DNA from 4 places in the Rhizobium sp. 57MFTsu3.2 genome. Region 3 is predicted to be linked to each of the others. Evidence: predicted binding sites of a transcription regulator. Region 3 holds the regulator's gene; each other region holds the start of a gene.
The links. The regulator HrcA, encoded in region 3, represses chaperone genes, less so after heat shock. The targets are predictions, from matches to a motif close to GTTAGCACTCNCNNNNNGNGAGTGCTAAC.
Positions count from the first base shown of each region.

Region 1: AF71_RS07660 (co-chaperone GroES) is a predicted target of HrcA. The motif match lies at 2,218-2,246, and genes of this name have one in related genera.
Region 2: groES (co-chaperone GroES) is a predicted target of HrcA. The motif match lies at 4,622-4,650, and genes of this name have one in related genera.
Region 4: groES (co-chaperone GroES) is a predicted target of HrcA. The motif match lies at 2,734-2,762, and genes of this name have one in related genera.

Region 1 covers NZ_JDWI01000005.1:65,739-72,992, reverse strand. Annotated here, with positions in the region: gene AF71_RS07690 (Hsp20 family protein) at 1-168, shown strand, start outside; gene AF71_RS07685 (DUF982 domain-containing protein) at 238-537, shown strand; gene AF71_RS31550 (hypothetical protein) at 547-828, shown strand; partial or broken gene AF71_RS07675 (SPW repeat protein) at 1,055-1,198, shown strand; gene AF71_RS07670 (NADH dehydrogenase ubiquinone Fe-S protein 4) at 1,329-1,595, opposite strand; partial or broken gene AF71_RS07665 (Hsp20/alpha crystallin family protein) at 1,661-2,053, opposite strand; gene AF71_RS07660 (co-chaperone GroES) at 2,398-2,712, shown strand; gene groL (chaperonin GroEL) at 2,766-4,394, shown strand; gene AF71_RS07650 (Do family serine endopeptidase) at 4,600-5,952, shown strand; gene AF71_RS07645 (DUF72 domain-containing protein) at 5,980-6,186, opposite strand; gene AF71_RS07640 (BON domain-containing protein) at 6,294-6,566, opposite strand; gene AF71_RS07635 (DUF4334 domain-containing protein) at 7,200-7,254, opposite strand, start outside.
Region 2 covers NZ_JDWI01000007.1:178,436-185,689, forward strand. Annotated here, with positions in the region: gene AF71_RS10585 (DoxX family protein) at 1-416, opposite strand, end outside; gene AF71_RS10590 (glutathione binding-like protein) at 630-1,340, shown strand; gene AF71_RS10595 (hypothetical protein) at 1,403-1,849, opposite strand; gene groL (chaperonin GroEL) at 2,552-4,192, opposite strand; gene groES (co-chaperone GroES) at 4,267-4,563, opposite strand; gene chrA (chromate efflux transporter) at 4,874-6,322, shown strand; gene AF71_RS10615 (TIGR01459 family HAD-type hydrolase) at 6,424-7,254, shown strand, end outside.
Region 3 covers NZ_JDWI01000001.1:158,330-165,583, forward strand. Annotated here, with positions in the region: gene grpE (nucleotide exchange factor GrpE) at 1-392, opposite strand, end outside; gene AF71_RS00780 (GFA family protein) at 612-1,046, shown strand; gene hrcA (heat-inducible transcriptional repressor HrcA) at 1,052-2,140, opposite strand; gene rph (ribonuclease PH) at 2,316-3,035, shown strand; gene AF71_RS00795 (VOC family protein) at 3,032-3,448, shown strand; gene rdgB (RdgB/HAM1 family non-canonical purine NTP pyrophosphatase) at 3,456-4,100, shown strand; gene hemW (radical SAM family heme chaperone HemW) at 4,135-5,310, shown strand; gene AF71_RS00810 (DMT family transporter) at 5,307-6,224, opposite strand; gene gcvA (transcriptional regulator GcvA) at 6,439-7,254, shown strand, end outside.
Region 4 covers NZ_JDWI01000023.1:36,166-43,419, reverse strand. Annotated here, with positions in the region: gene groL (chaperonin GroEL) at 595-2,223, opposite strand; gene groES (co-chaperone GroES) at 2,271-2,585, opposite strand; partial or broken gene AF71_RS21825 (aspartate-semialdehyde dehydrogenase) at 2,866-3,072, shown strand; gene AF71_RS21820 (DUF982 domain-containing protein) at 3,462-3,767, opposite strand; partial or broken gene AF71_RS32285 (Tn3 family transposase) at 4,926-5,108, opposite strand; gene AF71_RS21810 (DUF982 domain-containing protein) at 5,207-5,509, opposite strand; partial or broken gene gatC (Asp-tRNA(Asn)/Glu-tRNA(Gln) amidotransferase subunit GatC) at 5,753-5,908, opposite strand; gene AF71_RS21800 (hypothetical protein) at 6,142-6,366, shown strand; gene AF71_RS21795 (Hsp20 family protein) at 7,008-7,254, shown strand, end outside.

The sequences.
Region 1 (7,254 bases), on a different contig from region 3:
GACCATGTCAGGGTGAGTGGAGCGGGATTGAACAATGGTCTGCTGACCATCGATCTCGTCCGGGAGATTCCGGAGGCATTGAAACCGCGCAAGGTCAGCATTCAAAGCGGTTCCGCTCTCGGACGGCCGGACGCCGCGCCGCAGATCGAAGCCCAGAGCGCCGCTTGAGCAAGTTTCCACCGGAGGGCGACGCTGTAGTGGCGTGCTGCAACATCGCGGGTTGGAAAGGAGAGAGTTATGAAACCCGATATGTTCGAGAACCCTGTGCGTATTCTCGTCGGCCTTGGATTTCCGACGGAAGTGAGAAGCGTGATGGACGCTTACCGCCATCTGGTCGAGTGGCCGATATCACTCAGGGATGGTCCGCATTCGGTTGCGCTCAAGGCGTGCCGCGCCGCCTTGCGCGGCGAGATCGAAGCTGAGACCGCACGTGGGTTGTTTGCCGCCTTCGCGGAAAAACACGATCTGCTGGCGCCGGAAACTGACCCGGTAACGGCGACTTATCCGAGGTGGAGTCGGGATCCACACGTAAGCTGAGGTGAACCGATGATGGACGATATGTTTAAGCAGATTGCCGCAACTGCCGTGAACATCGGACCGGAAGTTCTAGCATCTCACTGGTCGCCGTTTCGACGTCCAATGGATGTGGTGAAGGCTCCTGCACTTTCTGTCGATGATAAACGGGCCATTCTCGCCGCGTGGGCTTCGGACTTTTACGCGATAGATTCGAAGCCAGCTCTCCGTCATATGCCAGGAACGCCTGAGCCGGTTTCAATCGATGAGGTTCGGTCTGCCCTGCGAGAGCTCGATTCGCGGTACGATATCTGACGGAGTTATCTGGGCGCCTGCTTCAAAGCCTTGCCAGCTTTCCGACGGGCGGTTCTCATATGAGGCGGCCCGTCAAAGATATACGGACTGGGAATTCAGTTCACATTGAGAGAATGCCTTCTTCAGACGGCACGGTGCCAGCTTTCGCTTTTCATTATTGTTCCGGCGGCCGCTTTTAGGCCTGGAGGAGCGGTAGGCTGTGGTGCGGTTGAGCCGCACCTTCTCCTGGCTGATGGTCTCGCCCTGGCTGCTTCAATTCGCGGCGAACATGAACGCGATGTGGACCCATGTGGTCCTCGGCGTGCTCGTCACCGCCGTGTCAGCCTGGGCACTCTGGGACTATCGGCGGAACTCGCATGCACATGTATGATCGAGAAAAGGAGAGCACGGCCCGCCGCTTCAGCGGCGGGCTCTTCCGAAAATTGGCGATGCCGATCGATGCGCCGATCGCGCAGCAACGGGGATTGAATGGTAGAGCTTGCCGGCGATATCAACGAAAACTAGGGACGGCGGCTCCTGTCGTCTACGACGGTGCAATTCAGTTTCTGTCGCTTTGCGTAGGCAATGGCGGCATCGCGGGTTGGGAAATGCAGTTCAACCTGAGTCAGCGTGTCACTCCCGCCAGTGTAGCCCATCAGATAGTCGATGACGGGTGGGGCTTGCCGTTCGAATACCAGCAGCCAAGGTCGCCCCGAGACGCGCGCCGAAGTCATCACAGAGCGTGACGGGCGAAAAATGCGTGCAAGGGGTTCCGTCAACCACGTCATCGGTTTTTGCCACGCGAATAACCAGCCGGGCACGTTGGCACCCGGCTGGCTTGCGGCGGTCGGTATTATTTGGTGCTGTCGATCGTGATCCGCTTGACGTTGGCTCGCGCCTTTTCGGTCTTCGGCAGCGTCAAGGTGAGCAGACCGTTCTTGAACGTTGCGGCGACCTTGTCCTCATCGACTTGGCGACCAAGGGCCAGCCGCCGTTCGAGGCGCCCGTAGTAGCGCTCGCTGAACCGGCGATCCTTGTCCTCAGTCTCCGATTTGTTCTCGCCGCGAAGCGTAAGCACGCCATCTTCCAGCAGCACCTCGATGTTGTCTGGTTCGACGTCTGGTACCTCCGCGATCAGGCGGATTTCGTTGTCATTCTCCTCGATTTCCTCGTGCGGCCACGAACCATTGAAGGGCGACGTGCCACCGAGCAACGATGGCGGGCCGAAGCCGCGGAAGACTTCGTCTCAACATAGGTACGAGGGAGCGCCAAGAAGCTTGGGGCTCCCGGACTGGTGTCGACCCACTTGGGCGTCGATGAGAATGAGGTGGGGATCATGATGCCTTGCGTCAAGAGGCAGCCACACCATCCAACCACCAGCGACGTGAAATAGTCTCATGAATTCATGCCGGTAGCACTCGACCTGGTGGAGTGCTAAAAAATTTCTGATTCCCTCTTGAAACTCGAAAAGACAAAAACCAGATCGATTTGCGCGCGATGCCGAAAGGGTCGGCGCGCCCCGCGTCGGTTCGCTCCGAATGCGGCGCCGAGGACCCGTTGAAAAATCTGTTTGTCGATGAGGAGAGCGAAATGACGTTCCGTCCGTTGCATGACCGTATCCTGGTTCGCCGCATCGAGGCCGAGGAAAAGACGGCCGGCGGCATCATCATCCCAGATACGGCGAAGGAAAAACCACAGGAAGGTGAGGTCGTTGCCGCCGGCCCGGGTGCGCGCGACGACAGCGGGCAGTTGCGACCGCTCGATGTGAAAGTGGGTGACCGCATTCTGTTCGGCAAATGGTCGGGCACCGAGATCAAGCTCAATGGCGAGGATCTCCTGATTATGAAGGAATCGGACGTGATGGGCGTGGTCGAGATCGACGCCGTAGCGAGAAACGCAGCCTAGTGCCGATCCGGACTTGCCAGACAAGGAATGCTGCCTGAGGAAGGAGTAGAAAAATGGCTGCCAAGGAAGTGAAATTCCATTCCGACGCCCGCGAAAGGATGCTGCGCGGCGTCGACATCCTCGCCAATGCCGTCAAGGTTACGCTCGGTCCCAAGGGCCGTAACGTGGTGATCGACAAGTCATATGGCGCGCCCCGCATCACCAAGGACGGCGTGACCGTCGCCAAGGAGATCGAGCTTGAGGACAAGTTCGAGAATATGGGCGCACAGATGGTGCGGGAGGTTGCCTCGAAGACCAGCGACATCGCTGGTGACGGCACCACCACCGCGACTGTTCTCGCTCAGGCGATCGTCAAGGAAGGTGCGAAGGCTGTGGCGTCGGGCATGAACCCGATGGACCTCAAGCGCGGTATCGACAAAGCAGTCGAAGCTGTGGTCGAGGAACTGCGGCGGAACGCCCGTAAAGTCACCAGGAACGACGAGATCGCCCAGGTTGGCACCATCTCGGCCAATGGCGACACCGAGATTGGCCGCTTCCTCGCAGAAGCGATGGAAAAGGTCGGCAACGAAGGGGTGATCACCGTCGAGGAAGCCAAGACCGCGGTGACGGAGCTGGAAGTCGTCGAAGGCATGCAGTTCGATCGCGGTTATCTCTCGCCGTATTTCGTCACCAACCCCGAGAAGATGCGGGTTGAGTTCGAGGAACCCTACATCCTGATCCACGAAAAGAAGCTCTCGAACCTGCAGACATTGCTGCCGGTTCTCGAAGCGGTCGTTCAATCTGGAAAGCCGCTGCTGATTATCGCCGAGGATGTCGAAGGCGAGGCGCTGGCGACGCTCGTCGTCAACAAGCTGCGCGGCGGCCTGAAGGTGGCTGCCGTCAAAGCGCCGGGCTTCGGCGACCGCCGCAAAGCGATGCTGGAGGACATAGCGATCCTCACTGGCGGAACCGCGATCTCTGAAGATCTCGGTATCAAGCTCGAGAACGTGACCCTCAATATGCTTGGCCGCGCCAAGAAGGTCGTCGTCGAAAAAGATAACACGACGATCGTCGACGGCTCTGGCTCGAAAACGGAGATTGAGGGCCGCGTCGCGCAGATCAAGGCGCAGATCGAGGAAACCACGTCGGACTACGATCGCGAGAAGTTGCAGGAGCGCCTGGCCAAGCTTGCTGGTGGCGTTGCCGTCATCCGCGTCGGCGGCTCAACCGAGGTCGAGGTGAAGGAACGCAAGGACCGCGTCGACGACGCGATGCATGCCACGCGGGCGGCCGTCGAGGAGGGCGTGCTGCCGGGCGGTGGTGTCGCTTTGCTGAGGGCCGTCAAAGCACTGGACAACACGCAGACCGAGAATACCGACCAGAGGCACGGCATCGACCTCGTTCGCCGCGCGATCGAAGCGCCGGTGCGCCAGATCGCCGAGAACGCGGGTGCCGAAGGCTCGATCATCGTCGGCAAGCTGCGCGAGAAGACCGATTTTGGCTATGGCTGGAACGCCCAGACCAACGAATTCGGGGATCTTTACGCTCAGGGCGTGATCGACCCGGTCAAGGTCGTTCGCACCGCGCTGCAGGACGCGGCCTCGGTCGCCGGCCTGCTGATTACCACCGAGGCAATGGTCGCCGAGAAGCCGAAGAAGGATGTACCGCTTCCGCCGATGCCGGGAGGTGGCATGGACTTCTGACTGCAACGATAAGTCCGCGCCCCGACGGGGCGCGGGCTTTGGGTAGACTTGTGAAGTAAGAGATGCATTGCGCCTGAATCGGCGCGGCGTTTCGATATCGGACTGGTGCTGGTTTGGCAGGAGCCAAAATCGTGGCTCCGATGAGGCTGGCCCCGAGGGCCCGCCCCCTGCACCGAAGGAGGATCTGAAGAATTCGGGGCCAAAAATGACCACGCGTTCGTCGAAATATGTTGGCGTATTCGCCGCACTCGTCCTCATCCTGGTTCCTGCGCCGTTACCGGCGGCGCGGCCGCAGTCGGCGATGTCGGCAAGCACGCAACCCCCGCTCGCTGATGTCTTGGAGAAGGTCACGCCGGCGGTCGTCAACATTGCAGTAAGGTCTCGCGTTTCCGCCGAAACCAATCCTCTTTACAACGATCCCTTCTTCCGCCGCTATTTCAACCTGCCTGAGCAGGAGCAGCGGCTGAGCGCGGGCTCCGGCGTCATCGTTGACGCCGACAAAGGCTATATCCTCACCAATCACCATGTCGTCGCGGACGCCGGCGAGATTGCGGTAACCCTGAAGGACCGCCGCCGCTTCACGGCCGAATTGGTCGGCACCGACAAGGCAACGGATATAGCGTTGCTGAGGATCGACGCTGACAAGCTGACGGCGCTTCCGTTTGGCGATTCCGGTGCGCTGCGGGTCGGCGACTCCGTTGTCGCGATCGGCAATCCGTTCGGGCTTGGCCAGACCGTCACCTCCGGCATCGTCAGCGCCCTTGGCCGTGGCGGCATCAATCTCGAGGGCTATGAGGATTTCATCCAGACGGATGCTTCGATCAATCCCGGCAACTCGGGAGGCGCACTGGTGACAACAGACGGCATGCTGGTCGGCGTCAACACCGCAATCATCGCGCCCACCGGCGGCAATGTCGGCATCGGCTTTGCGGTTCCGATCGCGATGGCGTCGGCCGTGATGGAGCAACTGATCGAGCATGGCGAAGTGCGGCGCGGCCGGATCGGCATCTTCGTCCAGGACCTGACGCCCGACCTGGCCGAGGCGCTGAGCATTGCGGAAAGCTACGGCGCCGTCGTCGGCAGCGTTGAGCAAGATTCGCCCGCGGCACAGGCGGGCCTTCGAGCTGGCGATGTCATCATCGCCGTCAACAATCGCAAAATCACGGGCTCGGCAGATCTCCGCAATCGTGTCGGCCTGGCTCAGGTCGGATCGGAAGTCGAAATCGAATTTCTGCGCGATCGGGTTCGCAAAACGGTGTCAATGCACATCGAGCCGGACGAGGCAATTGCCAAGCCTGGAGCCATGCCCGCTCGCCTTGAGGGCGCTGAGTTCCAGGATGCGGCCGGCAACGTGGTTGTTTCCAGCGTTGAAGATGGAAGTGCTGCGGCCCGAGCCGGTCTGCGCATGGGCGATGTGATCGTTGCTGCCAATCGCCGGCCTATCGCGACCGTCGGACAGCATCGATCTCAGGCCACTGCGGCGCGAAACATCCATCCTCGCAGCGTGATCACCGTATGTTCTCAAATGTCGGACAGATTCATCACTTTCGTGTCGTGATGCCTTTTAGGTGCTCCCGTCGAAACATCATTTCTTTTCTGCCCCAACCACGAGCCCAAGACGCTTCGCCAACATATGCGCATCGGCAGGCGCTCGAACTTTAACGTCGTTGTCGAAATAGAGGTAAACATCCCGCCCCTTTTTGGACGGGGAAAGCGGCGCGGTAACCCGTTCCGCGTCAACGGGCTCTTCGCCGCGGGCCCATGCAGTAACCCGCTCCGCCCACGTTTTCAAAGCGTCATCGTAAGAAACGATAAGAGGAAGCTTCCCGCACGCCCATCCACTTTCCGGGCCTGCGAAATATGCGCATCACAAATAACCGAGAACCACGACTGATGATCCTAGTGTTCAATAATGCGACCTAGCATTCGATCTTGGACATTTTCTGGTCCGACTATTAACGCGGCGATCGAAGTTGCGCGTTCCCGCTCGGCGTAGTTATTGATGTATCCCTCTAGCAGAATGACAGGACCCAGCATCTTGATCGTGATGGCAGAGCTATCCAGATCGGGGTCGGCGGACATTGCCGCTTCAACGGATGCAATAGTCGCAGCCGAACTATGACCGCTCGTGCAATGCTGTTCATGGCTAAAGCTGTCTGATCCGAACTTCATCGTCTTTTCTCCTTCCGGCTCCCTTAAGAAACAGTCGAAGGATCATTAAGTTCGGGCGTTGGACTTAGGTCTGATTGAGAGGCGACGATCCATCGCTTACCTCCATGAGGCTTAGGGTCAGAAAACGCGAGCGTTGTCAGTGAGGCAATGCTCTAGCGTTTGTGGCGGGCCACACTTGGAGTGGTTCGCATTCGCCTACGCAAGTCGAGAGATTCATTTTAGCGGCAATGAAAGGATGACCTGAGTTAAAGAGATCCAAGAGAATATTGTTTTTTATTTCAATGTCTTATCTCGAATACTTCCACTGTTAGGAAAGCTACGCAAGCAGGCTTCCATGGCTTAGTGGCGTCGATAGACTGAAGGCTAAATGGCCGGCCGACCCTCAAGCAGGAAGACTAGCCTTCGCTCAGCCGACTTTGATCGCGCAGATCAAGTTTCGCCGATTGTCAATGCCACGCTCCGCCATGCATTAGAGCCGTGAGATCCAGGACAATGTTGTTGTCCATGGCCGAGAAAATGCAGACTAAAACAGGCAGGGCGCTCGACCCTTGCGGGGAGCGCCCTGCCAAACCCGGACGACCGCAGGCGGCAGAAATCTGCACGGCAAGGACCATCGAAACGGGTAGTGGGGCGTTATTTGGTGTGCGCCTGTTCTTTTTCAAGCTCTTCCGTCCGTTCGAGTTCAAAG
Region 2 (7,254 bases), on a different contig from region 3:
GCGTCGAGCGAGTAGAGGCCCGGGCCGACAATGGCGAGGAAGATGTAAGCGCCGGCCAGCGTGAAGTTCTTCATGACCATGATCTGGTTCAGGGCGTTGATCCAGCCGAGAGCGGCAGCCGGGAAATCCGGAACGTTGACCGTCGGCAGGTGGAAGACGACAGCGGTGAAGATACAAAAGGCGGCGAGCAGCCAGCCGACGGTCTTCGTCTGGTAGCCGACGAGAACCGCGAGGCCAGTTACAAATTCAAAGGCGCCTGCGAGATAGGTCAGGGCAGTCGACGCCGGAAGACCAGCACCGGCGATCATGCCAGCGGTTCCAGCCGGATCGGTCAGCTTGCCGAAGCCGGCAAGGATGAACATGAACGACAAGAGGACGCGAGCGACAAGAATGACAATATTGTTGGTATTCGACATGAACGTTGTCTCCGTTGAATGGCGTTTGAGGTTGTTGTGCCCCGGCACGGTTGCAACCTCGGATGCCACTTTGTCGCCTTTTTTTGCTGTTGTGGAAAGATAGACGGAAAGGGACACTTCGTTCTCTATTATTGAACGACCGATCTTGGCGAAGTCGGCTTGCCATCGATGGTGCGCCTCTTTTATGGTCGGCCGCCCAAGATGGAGACCCCGATGGCAGATCTTTCCGCATTTCCGATCACGACGCGCTGGCCAGCAGCGAACCCGGATATCATCCAGCTTTACTCGTTGCCAACCCCGAACGGCGTGAAGATATCGATTGCGCTTGAAGAGCTTGGCTTGTCCTATGAACCGCATCTGATCTCGTTCAGCACGAACGACCAGAAGTCGCCGGAATTCGTATCGCTCAATCCCAATGGCCGCATCCCGGCAATCATCGATCCCAATGGCCCCGATGGAAAGCCGATCGGCATTTTCGAATCCGGTGCCATCCTGCTCTATTTGGCAGAGAAGACAGGCAAACTCATTCCATCAGATACAGCCGGGCGCTACGAGACGATCCAGTGGGTCTTCTTCCAGATGGCCGGTATCGGACCGATGTTCGGACAGTTCGGGCACTTCTACAAATTCGCGGCCGATAAGGTTGCCAACAACTCGTATCCGATGGAGCGCTACCGCGACGAATCAAAGCGGCTTCTGAGCGTACTGGAAGCACGCCTCCAGGGTCGCCAGTGGATCATGGGCGATCTCTACACGATCGCCGATATCGCCACTTTCCCGTGGCTCCGCGGTGCAGACATCTTCTACGGCGGGCGTGAGGTGTTGGATTATAAGAGCTTCCCGGCCGTGATGGACTGGCTAGAGCGCTGCATCGCCCGGCCGGCCTCGGAAAAGGGGTTGAATATCCCGGCACGGCCTGCGTAAATCTGAGGCAAATATGCAAAAAGCCGGTCCAAAAGGCCGGCTTTTTTCATGTGCGGGAGCGTCTATTGGCGCCTGGCAAACTCGCCGCCGGTATTCGTCTTGAAACGAGGGAAGATGAAAACACCGAGCATGCTGCCGTGATTAGCATCGTCGTGGCCGTTCGACTCGCCCATGCAGAACAACGGCTGACGGAAGCCATTCGACATCATGATGGTGGTCGAGAAACAGAAGGATGAGGAGAGCGTCGCAGCCTGCTCGAAGAGTTCCAGGATGTGATCGTGATCCTTCGGATCGTAGCAGCGCATGAGGCTCAGAAGCCCGCATACCCGCGCCGGGAGTCCGTGCAGCAGGGCGCTCCATTCCTTGAGGCGGATCACGCCGCTGGACAGGTCTCCGACCCAGGTTTCCGAAATGGAAAACTGCGCCAGCATTTCAGGATCATGATTGCTGATATCCAGTGAGCCCGGCATAAGCGGTGCCGCGGCGTTGGTTCTCGCGATTTTGAACAAATTTTTCCCCAGCGTAGGTGCGGCTTCCCCCGCCGCACGTCCGGCAAAAATGAGCAGGTTCATGTTGCACCGCGCATCATGCTCGGGCGACCGGGAAATGGGGTCTGGATTGCCGGTTCTTCTCACGGAACCGCTTCCAATTTCACGGGGGCGTTACTCAACTTCTAATATATTTTTCGGGAGGGGGTTGTCCCGAATCCTACGTCGCATTCTCGTGGCCAGGATCGATGCGCATCGTGACCCATCGGCTGATGACACGCGCCGAATGCGAGGGGATTTATAGGCACTTTCATGCAAACGGCAATCCGCTTTTTGCATAATGCCGATCGCTACTGTGAGTGGAAAAACAACCGTGAAAGTATGGGGGACGCGAAAAAGAGCAAAAAAATGCGCAGCTGCCGAAGTGTAACCGGTTTCAATGCTCTCCTGAGCTCTGAAATGTGCATAAAATTGCAGCGAACGGATAACACAGCTTTTGGAAGAAATAATGCAGGCTCACAAGCTCTGCGAAAGCTTCGCCGAATGCGAGGCGCATTCAGATATGCGGTTAAACGTTTCACCTGACGATTGAAAAAGCTCACCTGGCGAATCATGCGCCGGAACGAAAAAGGGCGGTCCGAAGACCGCCCTTCCTATTTCCGGGAAAACCAGGAGATAGATCGGTGAAGCTTTATGGACGCTTCAGCGATAGGCTTTCGCCTATCACATCATGTCCATGCCGCCCATGCCGCCCATGCCGCCCGGCATGCCAGCCGGAGCGTCCTTCTTCGGCAGCTCGGCGATCATGGCTTCGGTGGTGATCAGCAGCGAAGCAACCGAAGCTGCGTCTTGCAGAGCCGTGCGAACAACCTTGACCGGGTCGACGATACCCATGGCGATCATGTCGCCGTATTCGCCGGTCTGGGCGTTGTAACCGAAGTTGTCCTGACCCTTCTCGAGGATCTTGCCAACAACGATCGATGCTTCGTCACCAGCGTTCTCGGCGATCTGACGGGCCGGAGCCTGCAGAGCGCGGCGAACGATGTTGATGCCAGCTTCCTGGTCGTCGTTCTCGCCCTTGACGGAGATCTTGGCGGAGGAACGCAGCAGGGCAACGCCGCCGCCCGGTACGATACCTTCCTGAACAGCAGCGCGCGTCGCGTTGAGCGCGTCGTCGATGCGGTCCTTCTTTTCCTTCACTTCGACTTCCGTCGAACCGCCGACGCGGATGACTGCAACGCCACCAGCGAGCTTAGCAAGACGCTCCTGCAGCTTTTCGCGGTCGTAGTCGGAGGTGGTTTCTTCGATCTGGGCCTTGATCTGGGCAACGCGGCCTTCGATGTCGGACTTGGCGCCCGAACCGTCGACGATCGTCGTGTTTTCCTTGGAGATCGAAACCTTCTTGGCGCGGCCGAGCATGTCGAGGGTAACCGACTCGAGCTTGATGCCGAGGTCTTCGGAGATGACAGTGCCGCCCGTGAGGATCGCGATGTCTTCGAGCATGGCCTTGCGGCGATCGCCGAAGCCAGGAGCCTTGACAGCAGCAATCTTCAGGCCGCCACGCAGCTTGTTGACGACGAGCGTAGCAAGAGCTTCGCCTTCGACGTCTTCAGCGATGATGAGGAGCGGCTTGCCGGTCTGAACGACAGCTTCGAGAACCGGGAGCATGGCCTGGAGGTTCGAGAGCTTCTTCTCGTGCAGGAGGATGAAGGCGTCTTCGAGATCAGCGATCATCTTTTCCGGGTTGGTGACGAAGTACGGGCTGAGGTAGCCGCGGTCGAACTGCATGCCTTCGACGACTTCGAGTTCGGTTTCAGCGGTCTTGGCTTCTTCGACGGTGATAACGCCTTCGTTGCCGACCTTCTGCATTGCTTCAGCAATGTCGAGACCGATCTGCTTTTCGCCGTTTGCGGAGATCGTGCCGACCTGGGCAACTTCTTCCGAGGTGTTGATCTTCTTGGCCTTGGCCTGGAGATCCTTCACGACTTCAGCAACAGCGAGGTCAATGCCGCGCTTCAGGTCCATCGGGTTCATGCCGGCTGCAACAGCCTTGGCGCCTTCGCGAACGATCGCCTGAGCGAGAACCGTTGCGGTCGTCGTGCCGTCGCCGGCGATGTCGTTGGTCTTCGAAGCAACTTCGCGGACCATCTGGGCGCCCATGTTTTCGAACTTGTCTTCCAGTTCGATTTCCTTGGCGACCGAAACGCCGTCCTTGGTGATGCGCGGAGCGCCGAAGGACTTGTCGATGATGACGTTACGACCCTTCGGGCCGAGCGTTACCTTCACTGCGTCAGCGAGAATGTCGACGCCACGCAGCATCTTTTCGCGCGCGGTGCGGCCGAATTTGATTTCTTTAGCTGCCATGATTGAAACTCCTGAATTCGAGTTGTCCGGGCTATGGGCCCGTAGCTAAAATCGGAAAGGGGAAAAACGGCTGATTAGCCGATGATGCCCATGATGTCGGCTTCCTTCATGATCAGAAGGTCTTCGCCGTTGATCTTGACTTCAGTGCCGGACCACTTGCCGAACAGAACGCGATCGCCAGCCTTGACGTCGAGAGCGACGACCTTGCCGGACTCGTCACGAGCGCCGGAACCGACGGCGACGATTTCGCCTTCCTGCGGCTTTTCCTTGGCGGTGTCGGGAATGATGATGCCGCCCTTGGTCTTTTCTTCGGACTCAACGCGACGGACAACGACGCGATCGTGAAGGGGGCGGAAATTGGTGCTTGCCATTGTCTAATCCCTCGATCAAATGACACTCGCAGGCCGAGAGCGGCCCGCACGGATGGGTGTTAGCACTCGTGCTTGGTGAGTGCTAGCGAGGCAGCATTTAGGAGTGGCCCAACGGGGAGTCAAGAACGGCCGCAATTTTTCTTCTCCGTCCTCACAAACAGCCTTAACAGCAAATCCTTGTCGGAAGTGCGACAGGTTGCGTTCTCTCCGAGATTTCCGAACGTCCTGAAGCTGGAGAGCTTTTGTATCCCCGGAACGTTTGCGGCACCCGCGGGGCGAGTGGCGTCAGGATTGCCGCGCATACACGCCGATGGTATCGAGCAGCTTGGGGCAGGGGGCGGCAACCGTGAACAAAACGATCGCGGCGGACGAAATCATAGCGGTACCGACACTTGGGGAGGCGGCGCGTGTATGGGCGCGCATCGGCTGCTTGGGCTTCGGCGGGCCGGCCGGTCAGATCGCCCTGATGCACACGACGATTGTCGATGAGAAGCGCTGGATTTCCGAGGAGAGCTTCCTGCACGGATTGAATTTCTGCATGCTGCTGCCTGGCCCGGAGGCTCAGCAACTGGCCACCTATATCGGCTGGCTGATGCACGGCGTGCGCGGCGGCCTCATTGCCGGCTTGTTGTTTGTATTGCCGGGCTTCCTTGTCATCCTGATGCTGTCGAGCCTCTACGCCGTCTTTCAGGAGGCCGCGTGGCTTCCCGCGCTTTTCTTCGGAGCAAAGGCTGTCGTTTTGGCAATCGTCATCGAGGCCTTGCTCCGGGTGCGGCGCCGAGCGCTGAGGGAGCGCTTTCATTATTATGTGGCCGGAGCGTCGTTCCTGGCTCTCTTCTTCCTGAACTTGCCGTTTCCTCTGGTTATCATCCTGGCCGCAGCAGCAGGCTTGTTATGGATGAAGTATTCCAAGCGTCGATTGGCAGCGCCGGTCTTGCCGCAAGCCTCTTCGCGCACGCATTTTCCCGCGGTTACGACGCATGTGATCGCAAGGCCTCTTGTGGTGCTCGTGTTCTGGATCCTTGTCTGGCAGTCGCCACTCTTTTTCATTCGCGGCCTCGATGTACCGACGGACCTGATCGCCGAAACCCTGAGCGGCGAAACCAATGTTTTCGGCGCGGTCTTCATCTTCTTCTCCAAGATGGCCGTCATCACCTTCGGAGGCGCGTACGCCGTCCTCTCCTATGTCGGCCAGGTCGCCGTCGGCCATTACGCCTGGCTTCAGCCGGCCGAGATACTCGATGGACTGGCACTTGCCGAGACGACGCCCGGGCCACTTGTTCTTGTTCTCTGTTTTGTCGGATTTCTCGCCGGCTATCGCAACCCGCTCGCCATGGCGCCGCTTGCCGGGGGCTTCCTTGGTGCTTTCCTCGCCGGCTGGGCGACCTTCGTGCCGAGCTTCATCTGGATCTTCGCCGGGGCTCCCTACATCGAGAAGCTGCGCAGCAACGAAAACCTCTCGTCGGCCCTTTCGGCGATCACCGCGGCGGTAGTCGGCGTCATCCTCAACCTTGCCCTTTGGTTCGGTCTGCACGTGCTCTTCGCCGAAGTTGGCCGTGCCGCACTCCTGTCCGGGAAAACCGGTCTGCCAATCGTCAGCGTCGCATGGCCGGAGTGGCGGACCCTCGATATCGCGGCGCTTGGGATCTTTGTAATGGCGTGCGTGATGCTCTTCCGATTCGAGAAGGGCCTCCTGACGATACTTGCTGTGTCGACTGCCGCAGGCCTGCTAATCAAAACGGGCGAGGCCCTTCTCTAATCGACGAGCACAGTTTTTTGCCGTTGCTCACTGCAAAATGCCTTGCCATCCCGGCATGCCTTTGCGATGTCACCTTGACTTAACGACAGCGGGAAATCGGAATGGCCAAGCGGATCGAGAACTTTGCAGAAATCACCAGCCACTACGACGCGGTGTTCTGCGATGTCTGGGGCGTCTTGCACAATGGAGTCGATCCCTTTCCCAAGGCGGCTGCGGCGCTGGAAGCAGCGCGCGGCGAGGGGCTAACCGTCGTTCTCATCACCAATTCGCCGCGCATCGCTCCGCAGGTCGTGACGCAGCTTCGCCAGATCGGCATCCAGGATGGCGCCTATGACCGCATCGTCACATCGGGCGACGTCACGCGGGGCCTGATCGCCGAGGGTCCGAAGAAGGTATTTCTGCTTGGACCGGATCGCGACGAGGCGATCATCGAGGGCCTTGGTGTCGAGCGCGTCGAGGCCAAGGATGCGGACTCGGTCGTCTGCACGGGCTTCTTCGACGACGAAACCGAGACCCCGGAAGACTACACCAAGATGCTGAAGGCATTTCAGGCGCGTGGCGTGCCGATGATCTGTGCCAATCCCGATCTGGTTGTCGAGCGCGGCCACAAGATCATCCCCTGCGCCGGCGCGATGGCGGCATATTACAATCAGCTCGGTGGCCAAACGCGCATTGCCGGCAAGCCGCACAAGCCGATCTACGAGGCCGTGCTATCTGCCGCCCGCGAAGCCCACGGGGACTTTCCGCTGAACCGTGTGCTTGCGATCGGAGACGGTATGCCGACCGATGTTCGCGGCGCTCTCGATTACGGGCTTGATCTCCTCTATATCAGCGGCGGCATCCACGCGACGGAATATACGCTGAATGGAGTGACCGACGAGGCGATCCTCACCGCCTATCTGGAGCGCGAAAGAGCGACGCCGAAGTGGTGG
Region 3 (7,254 bases):
CCGTGGCGCTCGAGCGCCGCCAACATCGAGCGTTCCGTCATCTCGACACCCTCGATCAGCGTTGTCAGGCCGGCATCAGCGGCAGCCCTTGCTTCCTCCGGAATCGCATCGATGGCGCGGCGCAGGTTGTCCGAAACGGCCAACATGTCGCGGGCGAAGCCAGCAGCCGAATAGGTCTTGGCGTCCTTGATTTCCCGCTCGGTGCGGCGGCGCAGGTTATCCATCTCGGCAGCAAGCCGCAGATAGCGGTCGCGCAGCTCTGCGTTCTCGCCCTTCAGAAGTTCCAGCGGATCGGGCTGTGCGGTGGCTTCGTTCTCGACGTTTGCGGCGGCGTCCGCTGCGGCTTCGGCCGCGGCTGCGTCAGGTCCGTTCTTCGTCGTTTCGTCAGTCATGACGTTCTCCGGTGATTGGTGTCTTTTAGGATGTGCCCGATATCGAGCTTTGACGGGCAAAAATCAAGTCTGCGTGACTGAAAAGCGCGCGATGCGGGGCAACTCATGCCGGGTTGAGCGAGAGGGCCAGCTTGACTTGCTCGCGCTAAAGTTCTTTTATTTTAGAGCTACCTAAACCTTTCTTGCTTCGGCCTAATCCTGGGTCAGGGAGCTGCTACCATGAGCGATCAGAAAAGCTATTCCGGGCGCTGCTTCTGCGGCGCCGTGGAGATTGTTGCTACCGGCGAACCGGTGGCGATGGGATACTGCCACTGTGCCTCCTGCCGGCATTGGTCCGCAGGGCCGGTCAATGCCTTCACGCTCTGGCAGCCGCAGGCTGTCCGGGTCACTAAAGGCGGAGAGCATGTCGAGGGCTATCAGAAGTCCGATACCAGCGTGCGGAAGTTCTGCGAGCTGTGCGGTGGGCATCTCTACACCGAGCACCCGACCTGGGGCGTCACCGACGTCTACGCGGCACTTCTGCCGGATCTCGACTACACCCCGGCGCTGCACGTGAACTATCAGGAGAGCGTGCTGCGCATTCGTGACGGCCTGCCCAAATATAAAGACATGCCCGCGGAGATGGGCGGCTCGGGCGACACGTTGCCTGAGTAGCCGCGCTACTTCGCGCCGCGTGACAGTCGCGTCATAAGCTGAGCGGTATAATCGACCATCGGGACGATGCGCGAGTAGTTGAGACGCGTCGGCCCGATCACTCCCACGGCACCGACAATGCGGTCGTCATCGTCACGATAAGGCGCAACGATCAACGACGAGCCGGAGAGCGAGAAGAGCTTGTTCTCCGAGCCGATGAAAATGCGCACACCTGGCCCGCTTTCGGCCAGATTGAGGAGTTCCAGCAAGCTGTCTTTTTTCTCGAGGTCGTCGAACAGCATGCGCAGGCGGTCGAGATCGTCGGCACCGGCGAGACCGGCGAGCAAATTGGCGCGGCCGCGAATGATGAGCTGAGCCGGTTTGCCTTCGTCCGCGCTGCCGGACCACACAGCGATGCCGCGCTCGACGAGATCCTGCGACAGCGTGTCGAGTTCGCGGCGGACATCGTCCTTCAGTCGGCTCAGCTGATTGCGCAGTTCCGGCAGCGTCTGGCCGGTCATATGCGCGTTGAGGAAGTTTGCGGCCTCGGTCAATTGCGATGATGTGACGCCTGCCGGAAGCTCGATGATGCGGTTTTCCACCTGGTCGTGATCGCCAACGAGCACCGCAAGCGCCTTGGTCGGCTCGAGGCGAATGAACTCGACATGCTTGAGCACAGGATCGCTTTTCGAGGTGATGACAAGTCCGGCGCCGCGCGAAATGCCCGAGAGCATTCGGCTCGCCTCGTTCATCATCAATTCCATCGGATTGTCGCGGCTTTCGGCGCGCACCTGCCGATCGATGTTGGCACGATCCTCGGCCGAGAGATCGCCCACCTGCATGAAGGCGTCGACGAAGAAGCGCAGGCCGATCTGCGTCGGCAGACGCCCGGAACTGACATGCGGTGAATAGATGAGGCCGAGTTCTTCCAGATCGCTCATCACATTGCGTACGGACGCCGGCGACAGCGACATCGGCAGGATTCGCGAAAGGTTGCGGGAACCGAGCGGTTCGCCCGTTTCCAGATAGCCCTCCACGATGCGGCGAAAGATTTCCTTGGAGCGTTCATCCAGCGCAGCCACTGCCTCTGAAACCGACGTCGATCTGAACTCCATGAAACCTTGCGTACCCGTGCTGACGATGATCCGACAAAATATAGCCAATCTCTCCGCAGCGGCAAAAGGGAAATTGCAAATGGACGCTGCCAATCGTAGAAGCTCTCAACACCATAGCACGCATGATCTACCCGAAGCCTGCTCACGCCTTCGGCACGATGATTAGGAGAATAGTATGCGGCCCTCAGGCAGAAAAACCGACCAGATGCGCAAGGTCTCTTTCGAGCGCAATTTCTCCAAGCACGCGGAAGGCTCCTGTCTGGTGAAGTTCGGTGATACGCATGTGTTGTGCACGGCGAGCGTCGAGGAAAAGCCGCCGGCATGGCTGCGCAACACCGGCAAGGGCTGGGTTACGGCCGAATACGGCATGCTGCCGCGCGCCACCGGCGATCGCATGAAGCGCGAAGCTGCGGCCGGCAAGCAGGGCGGTCGCACCCAGGAGATCCAGCGCCTGATCGGCCGCTCGCTGCGCGCCGTCGTCGACCTCAAGGAGCTCGGCGAGCGCCAGATCACCCTCGATTGCGACGTCATCCAGGCGGACGGCGGAACGCGCACCGCCTCGATCACGGGCGCCTGGATTGCGCTCTACGACTGCCTGAAATGGATGGAGAGCCGCAACATGCTCAAGGTCGAGCGCGTGCTCAAGGACCACGTCGCGGCCATTTCCTGTGGCATCTTCGCAAACCAGTCGGTCCTTGACCTCGACTATCTCGAAGACTCCTCGGCCGAGACCGACGCGAACTTCGTGATGACCGGCACTGGCGGTATCGTCGAAATTCAGGGCACCGCCGAAGGCACGCCCTTTACCGACGAGGAGTTCGCTTCGCTGATGACGCTCGCCAAGGGGGGCATTGCCGAACTCGTGGCGATGCAAAAGCAGGCGATCGCCGGATGAACGACGTGCTGGAAGGCATGCTGGAGACGGCGCTCTATGCTGAGGATCTCGACAAGGTCGAAGCCTTCTATGAAGGCGTTCTCGGTCTTTCGAAGATCTCGCGGAGCGGCAACCGGCATGTCTTCTTTCGCTGCGGCCCCGGCGTGCTGCTGATTTTCAATCCGAAAGAAACGATCAAGCCGCCCTCACCGACCGCGCTGCAGGTGCCGCCTCATGGCACAAGCGGTGCGGGACACGCCTGTTTCCGCGTCTCGGGCGAAAATCTCGATGCGATTGCCACCCGGTTGATGTCCGAGGGCGTCGCCATCGAATCCGAAGTCACCTGGCCGCAGGGCGGCCGATCGATCTATTTCCGCGATCCAGCGGGCAACAGCCTTGAATGCGCTGAAGCCCGTATCTGGGGCCTCGAATAGGACAATCATGCGCAAGCTCGAAACCAAGACCATTGTCGTTGCCAGCCACAATGCCGGCAAGATCCGGGAAATCCAGGACCTGATCGGCCCCTTCGGCTTCACCGCGAAGTCGGCGGCTGAATTGAACTTCGTGGAGCCTGACGAAACCGGCACCACCTTCGAGGAAAACGCAAAGATCAAGGCGCTCGCTTCTGCGGAAGCCGCTGGACTTCCGGCGCTGTCGGATGATTCCGGCCTCGCCATCGATGCGCTCGGCGGCGATCCTGGCGTCTATACCGCCAACTGGGCCGAGAAGCCCGACGGGACCCGCGACTTCGCGATGGCGATGGAGAAAGTCGAGGCGGCGCTGGACAAGGCCGGCGCTTCAAAGCCGGAACAGCGTACCGCCCGCTTCGTAAGCGTGCTCTGCCTTGCCTGGCCGGACGGCCATACGGAGCTCTTCCGCGGTGAAGTCGAGGGCGCTGTCGTCTGGCCGCCGCGCGGCAGCCAAGGCTTCGGCTACGATCCGGTCTTTCAACCCGAGGGCTATGACACTACCTTTGGAGAGATGAGCGGGGAAGAAAAACACGGCTGGAAGCCGGGCGACGCAGAGGCCCTGTCGCACCGCGCCCGCGCCTTCAAGATTTTCGTCGAAACCTGCCTGGAAGCCTAAGGGCAACGTGGACACTTTGGAACAGCCTGACCTGATGCGCTATGCCGCTCTTCTGCCCGATACCGGCGAACCCGGCTTCGGCGTCTACGTGCATTGGCCGTTCTGCGCTGCCAAGTGCCCCTATTGCGATTTCAACAGCCATGTCCGCCACCAGCCGGTCGATCAGGAGCGCTTCACTGCGGCCTTCCTGAAGGAAATGGCAACGGTGCGCCAATTGAGCGGGCCGAAGACGGTGACGAGCGTCTTCCTCGGCGGCGGCACGCCCTCTCTGATGAACCCTTCGACGGTTTCGGCCATTCTCAATGGTATTGCCAAGCATTGGCATATGCCAGACGGTATCGAGATCACCATGGAGGCGAACCCCTCCAGCGTCGAGGCGGAGCGTTTCCGGGGCTATCGCGCCGCCGGGGTCAACCGCGTCTCGCTTGGCGTCCAAGCCTTGAATGACCGCGACCTGAAGTTTCTCGGACGGCTGCACGACGTTGCCGACGCGCTGAAGGCGATCAAGCTGGCACGCGACATCTTTCCGCGCATGTCCTTCGACCTGATCTATGCTCGCCCGAACCAGACTGTCGAGGAATGGGAGCGCGAGCTGAAGGAGGCGATCTCCTACGCGGTCGATCACCTCTCGCTCTACCAGCTGACGATCGAGGAAGGCACGCCCTTCTACGGCCTTCACAAGGCGGGCAAGCTTGTCGTTCCGGACGGCGATCAATCGGCATTGCTCTACGAAGCGACGCAGGAGATCACGGCTCGCGAAGGAATGCCGGCCTACGAGGTGTCCAACCACGCGCGCCCCGGCGCGGAGAGCCGCCACAACCTCACCTATTGGCGTTACGGCGACTATGCCGGTATCGGCCCCGGCGCCCACGGGCGGCTGACGCGCGGCGCGATGAAGATCGCGACGGCGACCGAGCGGAAGCCGGAAAGTTGGCTCGATCTCGTCGAGCGCGACGGCCACGGCATCCTCGATCAGGAACAACTCGGCTACGAGGAGCAGGCGGACGAACTGCTGTTGATGGGACTACGCCTGAAGGAAGGTGTCGATCTCGCCCGCTGGCAACAGCTTTCAGGCCGCGATCTCGACCCAAAGCGTGAAGAATTCCTGCTGGAACACGGCTTCGTCGAGCGGATCGGCAATTCCCGGCTTCGCTGCACGCCGTCGGGTATGCTGATCCTCGATTCCGTCGTAGCCGACCTCGCCTGCTAGGCCGGCCGCTTTCGTCCCAGGGAAAACAACCGCCCGTCGATCGCCGCAAGGCCGATCGCAATCATCGCCATGCCGATCAGATGCTTGGCTTGCAGTTGCTCGCCGAGAATAGCTGCGCCGAGCAGGATGGCGCTGACCGGGATCAGGAAGGTCACGAGCATGAGGTTTGTCGCCCCTGCCGTTGCCAGGATGCGGAAGAACAACACATAGGCGATCGCCGTCGACAGCAAGGCCAGGCCCAGCAAGGCCATCCAGGTCTCGAGTGACGGGGCGGCCAAAGTCCAAGGTTGATCCACGACGAGCGCGATCGGCAGCATCAGGATGGTCGAAGCGGTAACCTGTCCGGCGGCGGGAATGAGCGGCGCCATGCCCATCTGGCGGAAGCGTCGGCCGAAAATCCCGGCGAAGGAGTAGGAGAGCGCAGCACCGAGCACGGCAAGCTGCGCCAGCACGTTCGAGCCGAGATCACGCAACACGTCGAAGCCAATCATGTAGGCAACACCAGCAAAGCCAACGAGGACGCCGAGCAGGCGGTTGCCGGTCATCTTTTCGTCCGCTGTCAGGAAATGCGCGACGACGACACCGAAGAGCGGCGTCGTGGCATTCAGGATCGAGGCAAGGCCGCTTGCGATGTGCGTCTGGCCCCAGACGATGAGGCAGAAGGGGATCATGTTGTTCAGGATGCCCATGCCGAAGAACGCAGCCCAGGACCTAGCGTCGCGCGGCATCGCATGGCCGGTGGCTCGGACGATAAGGTTCAGCGCAAGTGCGGCAACCAGGACCCGGCCCGCGACGATCGTGAACGGCGGCAGGGTCTTCACCAGAATACCGTTGAAGAGGAAGGAGCCGCCCCATAACAGGGACAACACCAGCAGCATTCCCCACTCGGCAAGGCCCATTTGTTTCTGCTGCATTATCTTCTCCCTAGTCAGCCTGACCGGAATACATCCAGCCGCTGGCTGCCACCACCCGATTGTTGCGCGTCTCGAACGCGGCCATTCTCGATTAATTCTCGCTCATCGCGCAGCTTGAATCAGCTTTTTCGACAGCTTTCATGCTGATATTATTGCGATGCCTGGCAGGAGACAAACGAGTCTTTCTCGATCCATGATATAGCTGAGCTAAACCATGAGCGACTATCTTCCCTCTCTTTCAGCACTTAGGGCCTTCGAAGCCGCCGCGCGACACCTCAGCATGACGCTTGCGGCAAAAGAGCTCAACGTCACGCCGGGCGCCGTCAGCCTGCAGATCCGTGACCTGGAAGCATCGCTTGGCGTCAAGCTCTTCGAGCGCAAGACGCGCGCGCTGGCCTTGACGGTTGAGGGCGCGGATTATTTTTCGACGCTTAGGGCAGCATTCCGTCTGGTCCGGGAGGCGACGGCGGCAATCACGGCGCGGGGACGCGGCGCCGTCCTCAACGTCACCTGCACGGCGGGATTTGCGACCTACTGGCTCGTGCCGCGTCTCGGGCGCTTCGAGGCGATGCACCCTGAAATCGACGTTCGCATCAGCGCATCGCACCGCGTGCTCGACTTTCAGCGTGACGGCATCGACCTCGCAATCCGCCACGGGCTCGGCGGGTATGACGGCCTGATCAGCGAGCGGCTCGTCGATGACGAACTCGTGCCGGTCTGCACGCCAAAGCTTGCCGCTGAACTGGGGAGCAATCCGTCGCCCGGCGCCCTCGCTGGTTTCCAACTGATCCATGACGTCTATCGCCATGACTGGCAGCTCTGGCTGGAAGCGGCCGGCGCAACGGGGGTCGATCCGTCGCGCGGGCCGATCTTCATGCATGGCAACGGAGCCTATGACGCGATGAAGGCCGGGCTCGGCTTTGCCTTGATGCGACGCTCGTTTCTGGAGCGGGACCTGAAGGAAGGTGCGGTGATCACGCCTTTCCCGCTTGGGATCGCAAGCCGCCTTGCCTTCCACCTCGTCTATCCG
Region 4 (7,254 bases), on a different contig from region 3:
CGGTCCCTCCCGTCGCCAGACCATTATCGACAATGATGGCACGCATCCCTTCGGCGCCCGGTCGTCGAGATAAATCGCGCGTCGAAGTTCGATCTCGCCGAGTTCACGTTGTCGAGTGGCTGCCTCGTCGGCCTGATGCAAATCAATGCCGGTTTCACGATCTGGTGTACCTTTGGCGGCATTTGGACGATCTCGTCGAGTCCGTAGCCATCCTGATCAACTGCACGCTCCGGCGTCGGGTCGCCTCGAAAAATGCCCGTTTGCAGACCGCAAGCGACCCTCGCCTTTCACTCTTTACTATTTGACGATGTGCGCATTCCAGTGTGGGTCTGCATCAGATCGCTCTGCGAATGGGCTGATCGCATAGCGGCTGACGTGAGATCATCGCGTTCTCGGAGCCCGCTGTTGAAGAGCCGCGCCACCAGCACGGTTAGCTTTCCGATAGCGACCGGGTCTCTGGAAACTCCCCTTGTCTGGGAGATTTCCTTGACGACACTCGCGCACAAACGCGCCTCCTCCTTTGTTGGCAAAGACGTCGGATTCATTTCTCACTCCGGGAACGGCCCGCCCGACGGGCGGGCCTGGCTGATCCACCTAGAAGTCCATGCCGGCGCCAGCGGGGATCGCCGGAGCGGCTTCCTTCTTGGGTTTTTCGGCGATCATGGCTTCCGTCGTCACCAGCAGGCCGGCAACGGAGGCTGCGTCCTGAAGCGCGGTGCGCACGACCTTGGCCGGGTCAATGACGCCCTGTGCGTAGAGATCACCATACTCGCCGGTCTGGGCGTTCCAGCCGTAGGAGAAGTCGGACTTCTCGCGCAGCTTGCCGACGATGATCGAACCTTCTGCGCCGGCATTCTCGGCGATCTGACGGACAGGGGCCTCGATCGCACGTCGGACGATGTCGACTCCGACACGCTGGTCCGGGTTTGCCACATCAAGATTGTCGAGCGCCTTAATGGCCCGCAGCAGTGCCACGCCACCGCCCGGCAGAATGCCTTCCTCAACCGCCGCGCGGGTCGCATGCAACGCGTCGTCGACACGGTCCTTCTTTTCCTTGACTTCGACTTCGGTCGAACCGCCGACGCGAATGACAGCCACGCCGCCAGCGAGCTTGGCAAGACGTTCTTGCAGTTTCTCCCGGTCATAGTCGGAGGTGGTTTCCTCGATCTGCGCGCGGATCTGCGCAACGCGGCTGTCGATCTCGGCCCTGGAACCGACGCCATCGATGATCGTCGTGTTCTCTTTCTCGATCGCGACCCTCTTGGCACGCCCAAGCATGTTCAGCGTCACGTTCTCCAGTTTGATGCCGAGGTCTTCGGAAATGACCGTGCCGCCGGTCAGGATGGCAATATCTTCCAGCATAGCCTTGCGCCGATCGCCGAAGCCCGGAGCCTTGACGGCAGCAATCTTCAGGCCACCACGCAGCTTGTTGACGACCAGCGTAGCGAGTGCCTCGCCTTCGACGTCCTCGGCGATGATGAGAAGCGCCTTGCCGGACTGCACGACGGCTTCGAGAAGCGGGAGCATCGATTGCAGGTTCGAGAGCTTCTTCTCGTGGATGAGGATACAAGGATCTTCGAACTCGACCCGCATCTTGTCAGCATTGGTGACGAAGTAGGGGCTGAGATAGCCGCGATCGAACTGCATGCCTTCGACGACTTCGAGCTCGGTTTCGGCGGCTTTGGCTTCCTCCACGGTGATGACGCCTTCGTTGCCGACCTTCTCCATTGCTTCAGCAAGGTAACGGCCAATCTCGGAATCACCGTTAGCGGAGATCGTGCCGACTTGGGCGATCTCGGAATTGTTGGAGATCTTGCGCGCGTTGGTCTTCAGTTCCTTGACGACAGCGTCGACGGCAAGGTCGATGCCGCGCTTCAGGTCCATTGGGTTCATGCCGGACGCCACCGCCTTGGCACCTTCCCTGACGATTGCCTGGGCAAGCACCGTCGCGGTCGTTGTGCCGTCGCCAGCGAGATCGTTGGTCTTCGAAGCCACCTCGCGCAGCATCTGCGCGCCCATGTTCTCGAACTTGTCCTCAAGCTCGATTTCTTTGGCGACCGTTACGCCATCCTTGGTTATGCGCGGCGCGCCGGAGGACTTGTCGATAACGACGTTACGACCCTTCGGGCCAAGTGTCACCTTCACAGCATTGGCAAGCACATCCACCCCACGCAGCATTCGTTCACGGGCATCGGTGTGGAACTTGACTTCTTTCGCAGCCATTTCTTTAACTCCTCAATAGGCAGCTAATTTAACTGATCGGTCGGCCTTCAGGCGGCCTGCTTCTGCTCTGCCGGGGCTTCGATGATGCCCAAGGCATCGCTTTCCTTCATGATCAGCAGGTCTTCGCCGTTGATCTTGATCTCAGTGCCGGACCATTTGCCGAACAGGATGCGATCGCCAGCCTTGACGTCGAGCGGCTGGACCTGGCCGGCATCGTTACGCGCGCCGGGTCCGACGGCGATGACCTCGCCTTCCTGTGGTTTTTCTTTGGCGGTATCGGGAATGATGATGCCACCCTTGGTTTTTTCTTCGGACTCAACCCGGCGGACAAGAATGCGATCATGAAGCGGTCGGAACGACATGTTTTCCTCCGATGGACAAACAATGATGACGTTGTTCCCCTGGCCGAACCGGATGACCAGTCCGGGCGGGAGCAAAACCTCAGTCGAGCGTTTTGCGCGAAATGATCTGGTTTTGCGATTTTTCGATTTCAAGAGGTCAAAACAAAAAAATGGCTCTCTTCAGAGGCGGCTGCTAACACGCTGGAAAAAAACAACAACAGGGGTCTTTACGTTTGAAAATCCGTTGCTGGCCTCAAAATTTTGCGCCACATTCGCCAGTGTCACTAAACGGAGATGAAGCATGGGATTTTCATCGGATCTGGAGTGTCAGCTCAATGGCTTCGGCCTCACCACTGCCCATAAACTCTACCGCATTCCTGATTTTGAATCCGTGCTGCAACCCTTCGTTTGGCAAGATTGCTCCCGATTTTCCTGCGATGCAGAAGTTCCTTGATTACTGGCGGGCCAATCTCGATGGGTGCTGCGTTCCATCCGCTATACGCATTAGCGCCTGACCGGACAGAACGAATGGTGCCGCGTCGAAGGCGAGTTCAAGCTGCACTGAGACTTGAATTTCCGGATTCTTCGGTTCTTGGCTTTTTTCGTGACGCAGGTTTGATGAGCCCGGCCTATCGCACGTCACCGGTCTCCGTGTGATGATGGGTCGCGGAAGCCAGTTGCTCCAGACTGCTTGCGTAGGTCGTCGGAATTTAGGGGCTCATCTTGTGACTGAACTGTTTTCGAGACATCACAACATCCTCCATGAAGAACGTCTCTGTTTCGATCGCTTTGGAGGCCCCGCTAGAAGAGCGGGGCAAGCGTTGGGACTGAAGGGTTGAGGCAAATGCCTCTGGCCGATAAAGGCGGTTGCCGGTCATTCGTTCCGGCGTTGTCGGATCAGAAATGTCGGTGAGCGGTTTCCGATAAGCCGTGGCCGCTCGCTCGCCTGATAACGCTTCGAGCCGTAAAGCCCGCCTCTAGGCATGCCGCGAGAAAGAGTTCTTTACTTACCGCGGGAGGAGTTTGTCGATTGAGGGCATTTCGGCAGCTCGCTACTGCTGCGTCGTGATACGCACCGTGTACCTTGGGCCAATCGTTCTCAAGAAAGTCCAAGGTGTCGTGGATACTTTGGAACGACTTCTCAGTGCCATTCGGAAGCCGAACATTTACGGGACTATTCCAAAGGATATCTGACGTCGGCATTTTTTCCTCCTTTTCCTACCAACGACAATAACCAAAAGTTAGTATTGGAGACGGGCGCGTGCAAGGGCCAGCGGGTGAGCGCCGCTAGGCGGTTCAAGACCCCCGGCCGGCCATACGCGAGGGTCTCAGAGCCAGCCCTCAGCGCAATGCCTCGGATCAGCAGCCGATGTGGCTCGGAGGCCGATTATACCCTCATGCGGTTCCGGCTGGTCGACCAGGGCGAATTCCAAAAAGGCGGCCCAACACATTTTTGGCGAGAGGTCTCCGGAACGCTGCCGGGGAGCTGCTCGAACGGGCATGGCGCGGCAGCAGAGCGATAGGATCCATGACCGGGTTTCGTATGGCCTCTCCTCGCCGCGAGGCGTTCCGATGCGCCCGAGCCCCCCGTAAGCCTTGCCGAGATAGGATGTCTATGGATGTTGGAGCGGTCGGCGGAAGAAGTGGCACATAGTTGCAAGCCATACGCGCGATCGTACGAAATAGGTGTCATCAGCCGTCTTGTCTTGGGAAACCCGCCACACCAGATCTTCTAGCGCCACCGCCAGGTCGAAAGGTCTCAGGATGCGGAAGGTCGAAGAACGGGTTTCTCCTTTATCAAAACTCAACACAGTGAATGCTGTCGCAGGAGCGGTATTGTTTTTCTGCCCATGGGTTCTGAGCTACGAAGGGGCTTTGCTCGCATCAATCAACGCGTGGATCGGTGGGCTGGCGTTGATGGTTCTCGCCGGTGCTGCTGCAACGGACATCTGGCCAAAGCTAAATCTGGTATGTCTGTCGATAGGCGTCTGGATCTTCGCAGCCCCATGGATCCTGGACTTTCCGAACAAAGCCGACCCTACCACCTCACACCTCGCGGCAGGGGCCATAGCGATTCTTGTCCCCCTTGTATGCTTAGGTGGCAGATGGATCACGAGACCGCATCAATGAAGTTGCCGCCGCAAGTCAACGGCTCGAACCGTCGGTATAGGAATTCGGCGGTGGTTGCCTGAGCTCAATTGAACACCGCCGGAGCATGGGTATGAGGGGGTCAACGAACAGAATAGGCAAGTGATCGACATGATTGGGGTTATGATAGCCAGGGATGTGCAACGAGCTCAAAGCTCGCAGATTTGACCTGGACCCAATCCGCGTATCGCTATACCGGCCCGCGTTGGGCGCAGCCGGACAGCGCCGACGCAACGACTTTTGTATTCCATGCGATTTTCAACCTGGTTGGCTCAATGCGGCCGAGTTCGCTCGGCGCTTCGGCAAGGGGCTGGATTTCGATAAGCTGACGACTTTGAGGATCGTCGATGGCGCAACGGTGCGCGTCGTGATCGAGGCCGCCAGTCGCAGGAGATCAAGGCAGCGTAAACATAATGCAGCCGAATTGCCTAAGGTGCCCCGCGCGATGAACGTTCGAAGGTTGGGGCACTAAGAGGTGCCCCAACCCAGCCATTCTAGGCAAGCGAGTGTTGACCGCCAGCGCCGGTCTTCGTCCCGAACGGTCCATCTACGCCCGTTGACAATCCCGCATCGCGGCAGGCGTCAATGAACGCTTCGCGCGCGATGGTGACTGGCGTCATTCGGTTTAGAGCACGGCGGCACGTTTGAACCGCCCGATTGTAATTTCTGCCTCGATAGATGGCCCAATCGCCTTCCAGAAAGTCGAGCGCGTCGTTGACAGAAGCGAAGACCTGGGAGCTCTCGTCCTTCATGCGGACGGCGACGGGCGTCATCCAAACCAATTCCGGGTGAAGCATGATGTCCTCCTTTCGCATTCAAACCGGATGAAAAAGAAGAAAAAAAATATCGGTGCCGAGCGAGTGAATTTCAAGGCCTCAGAACCTGCCACATCGTCGACGCCGACTGACCATCGTAGCGAACAGATCGTCACCTCACCCCTTCCATACACAATGACAGCGGAGGCGCGCGCCTGGCAAAGGCACTAAGGATCGCGCTACGCCGGTGGCCCGCCGATGCTAAGTTCTCCAATTCCTGCGATTTGGGGGGACGCCTTGGACATCAACCTCCGAAAGTTGCTCGATAAAGGTCAGAATCTCCTTAAGCTCGCCGCACATTTTTTCAGCCTCGTCTTCAGTGAGTGCTAGGCTGGCAAGGCGCGCAACATACCTGACGGTAGCGATATCTATCGACGTGATCTGCGTCCCATGTGGCAGTCGACAACGAATGACTGAACCAGATGCTGGCTGCGGCGAGGATCGCGACGCCAAGAGCGGCCGGCGTCTCCTGGACTTGTGTCGACTCTCATCGGGAAATCGACTAATATCAATATAATTCAGTGCGTTAATGTTTCAAGGAGAGTGGATTATCTCAGGTGGAAAACCGAGGCGCGACCATATTTTGGCCGAGGTAGAGGGAGGAGTAAATGGCTATGACAATGACTTCGGACGACGTCATTGCCGTCCTGGGACCTGTCGACGAAACGCTGGTGGCCGAGGTCATCGCGACAGGCGCTACGCAGGCTGAACTTGCCGAGGCATTTGCGTGGGCCAGCAACGACGAAGTCTTGTTGGGTGAAGGCCGGCATCTGCCGACGGGGAGGGTTGCTGTGCTCGTTGATCTGCTGTCCGCCGACGAGGAAGAGCAGGATGAATAGCGTTCTGGCCACTGCCCCCCGGCGCGATCGACCCGACCGGTCATATAGCCCTTGCGATCGATCACCTCCACCACGACTGGCCAGCGGAGGACGGAGATCGTAAAGATGGCTATGGCTGCTAGATGAATGGCGGGCGGTCAGGTTTCAAATATATCCGAACCCACGCGTCGTCGATAAGGGCACTCCGCTCGAGGAGGAAACAAGCACGTCCCGTGATCGGATGCGGACAAATCCCCCCGGTCTGGGTTTCGCTGGGGTGTACGATAGTGAACAGTCGCCATCGAGGAGGATTTCAATCGCTGTTACATCGGAGCACCAGAGATGGCGTGACGATGTGCCTTTAATGTCGTTCTGCGCCTGTGATTGTCGGGTTTGAATTCCGTGGTGGGACCGACGGCGGCAATCTGCGCCCGCCTTATGTGAAGGCTTGCGCGATATACAGAATATAGCTCCAAGCTATGAGCTCGATTGTATGCTTCGCCAGGACTGAAACACGCTAATTTTTCTCAAGCGCAGCTCTTGAATCCGAAGTTTTCAAAAACCAAATCGATATCCGCCAGCCGCTGAGGATAGGGCTGGCCTTGCTGGAAGCGCCATCTTTCGGCGCTCCGTACCCATGTTGCTTCAAGGAGGATATGGCTATGGCAACATCCTACGACTATGCACCGCTGTTCCGATCCAGCGTCGGTTTCGATCGGGTCTTCAATCTTCTCGAAAATGCTCAGCGCGCCCGCTCGATCAACGACTGGCCGCCCTATGACATTGTCAAGACTGGCGATGACAGCTATCGGATCTCAATAGCGGTGGCAGGTTTCGCCTTGGACGATCTCGACATAACATTCCAGTCCAACCTTCTGACCGTGACCGGCACGAAGCAGGAGGCGGCTG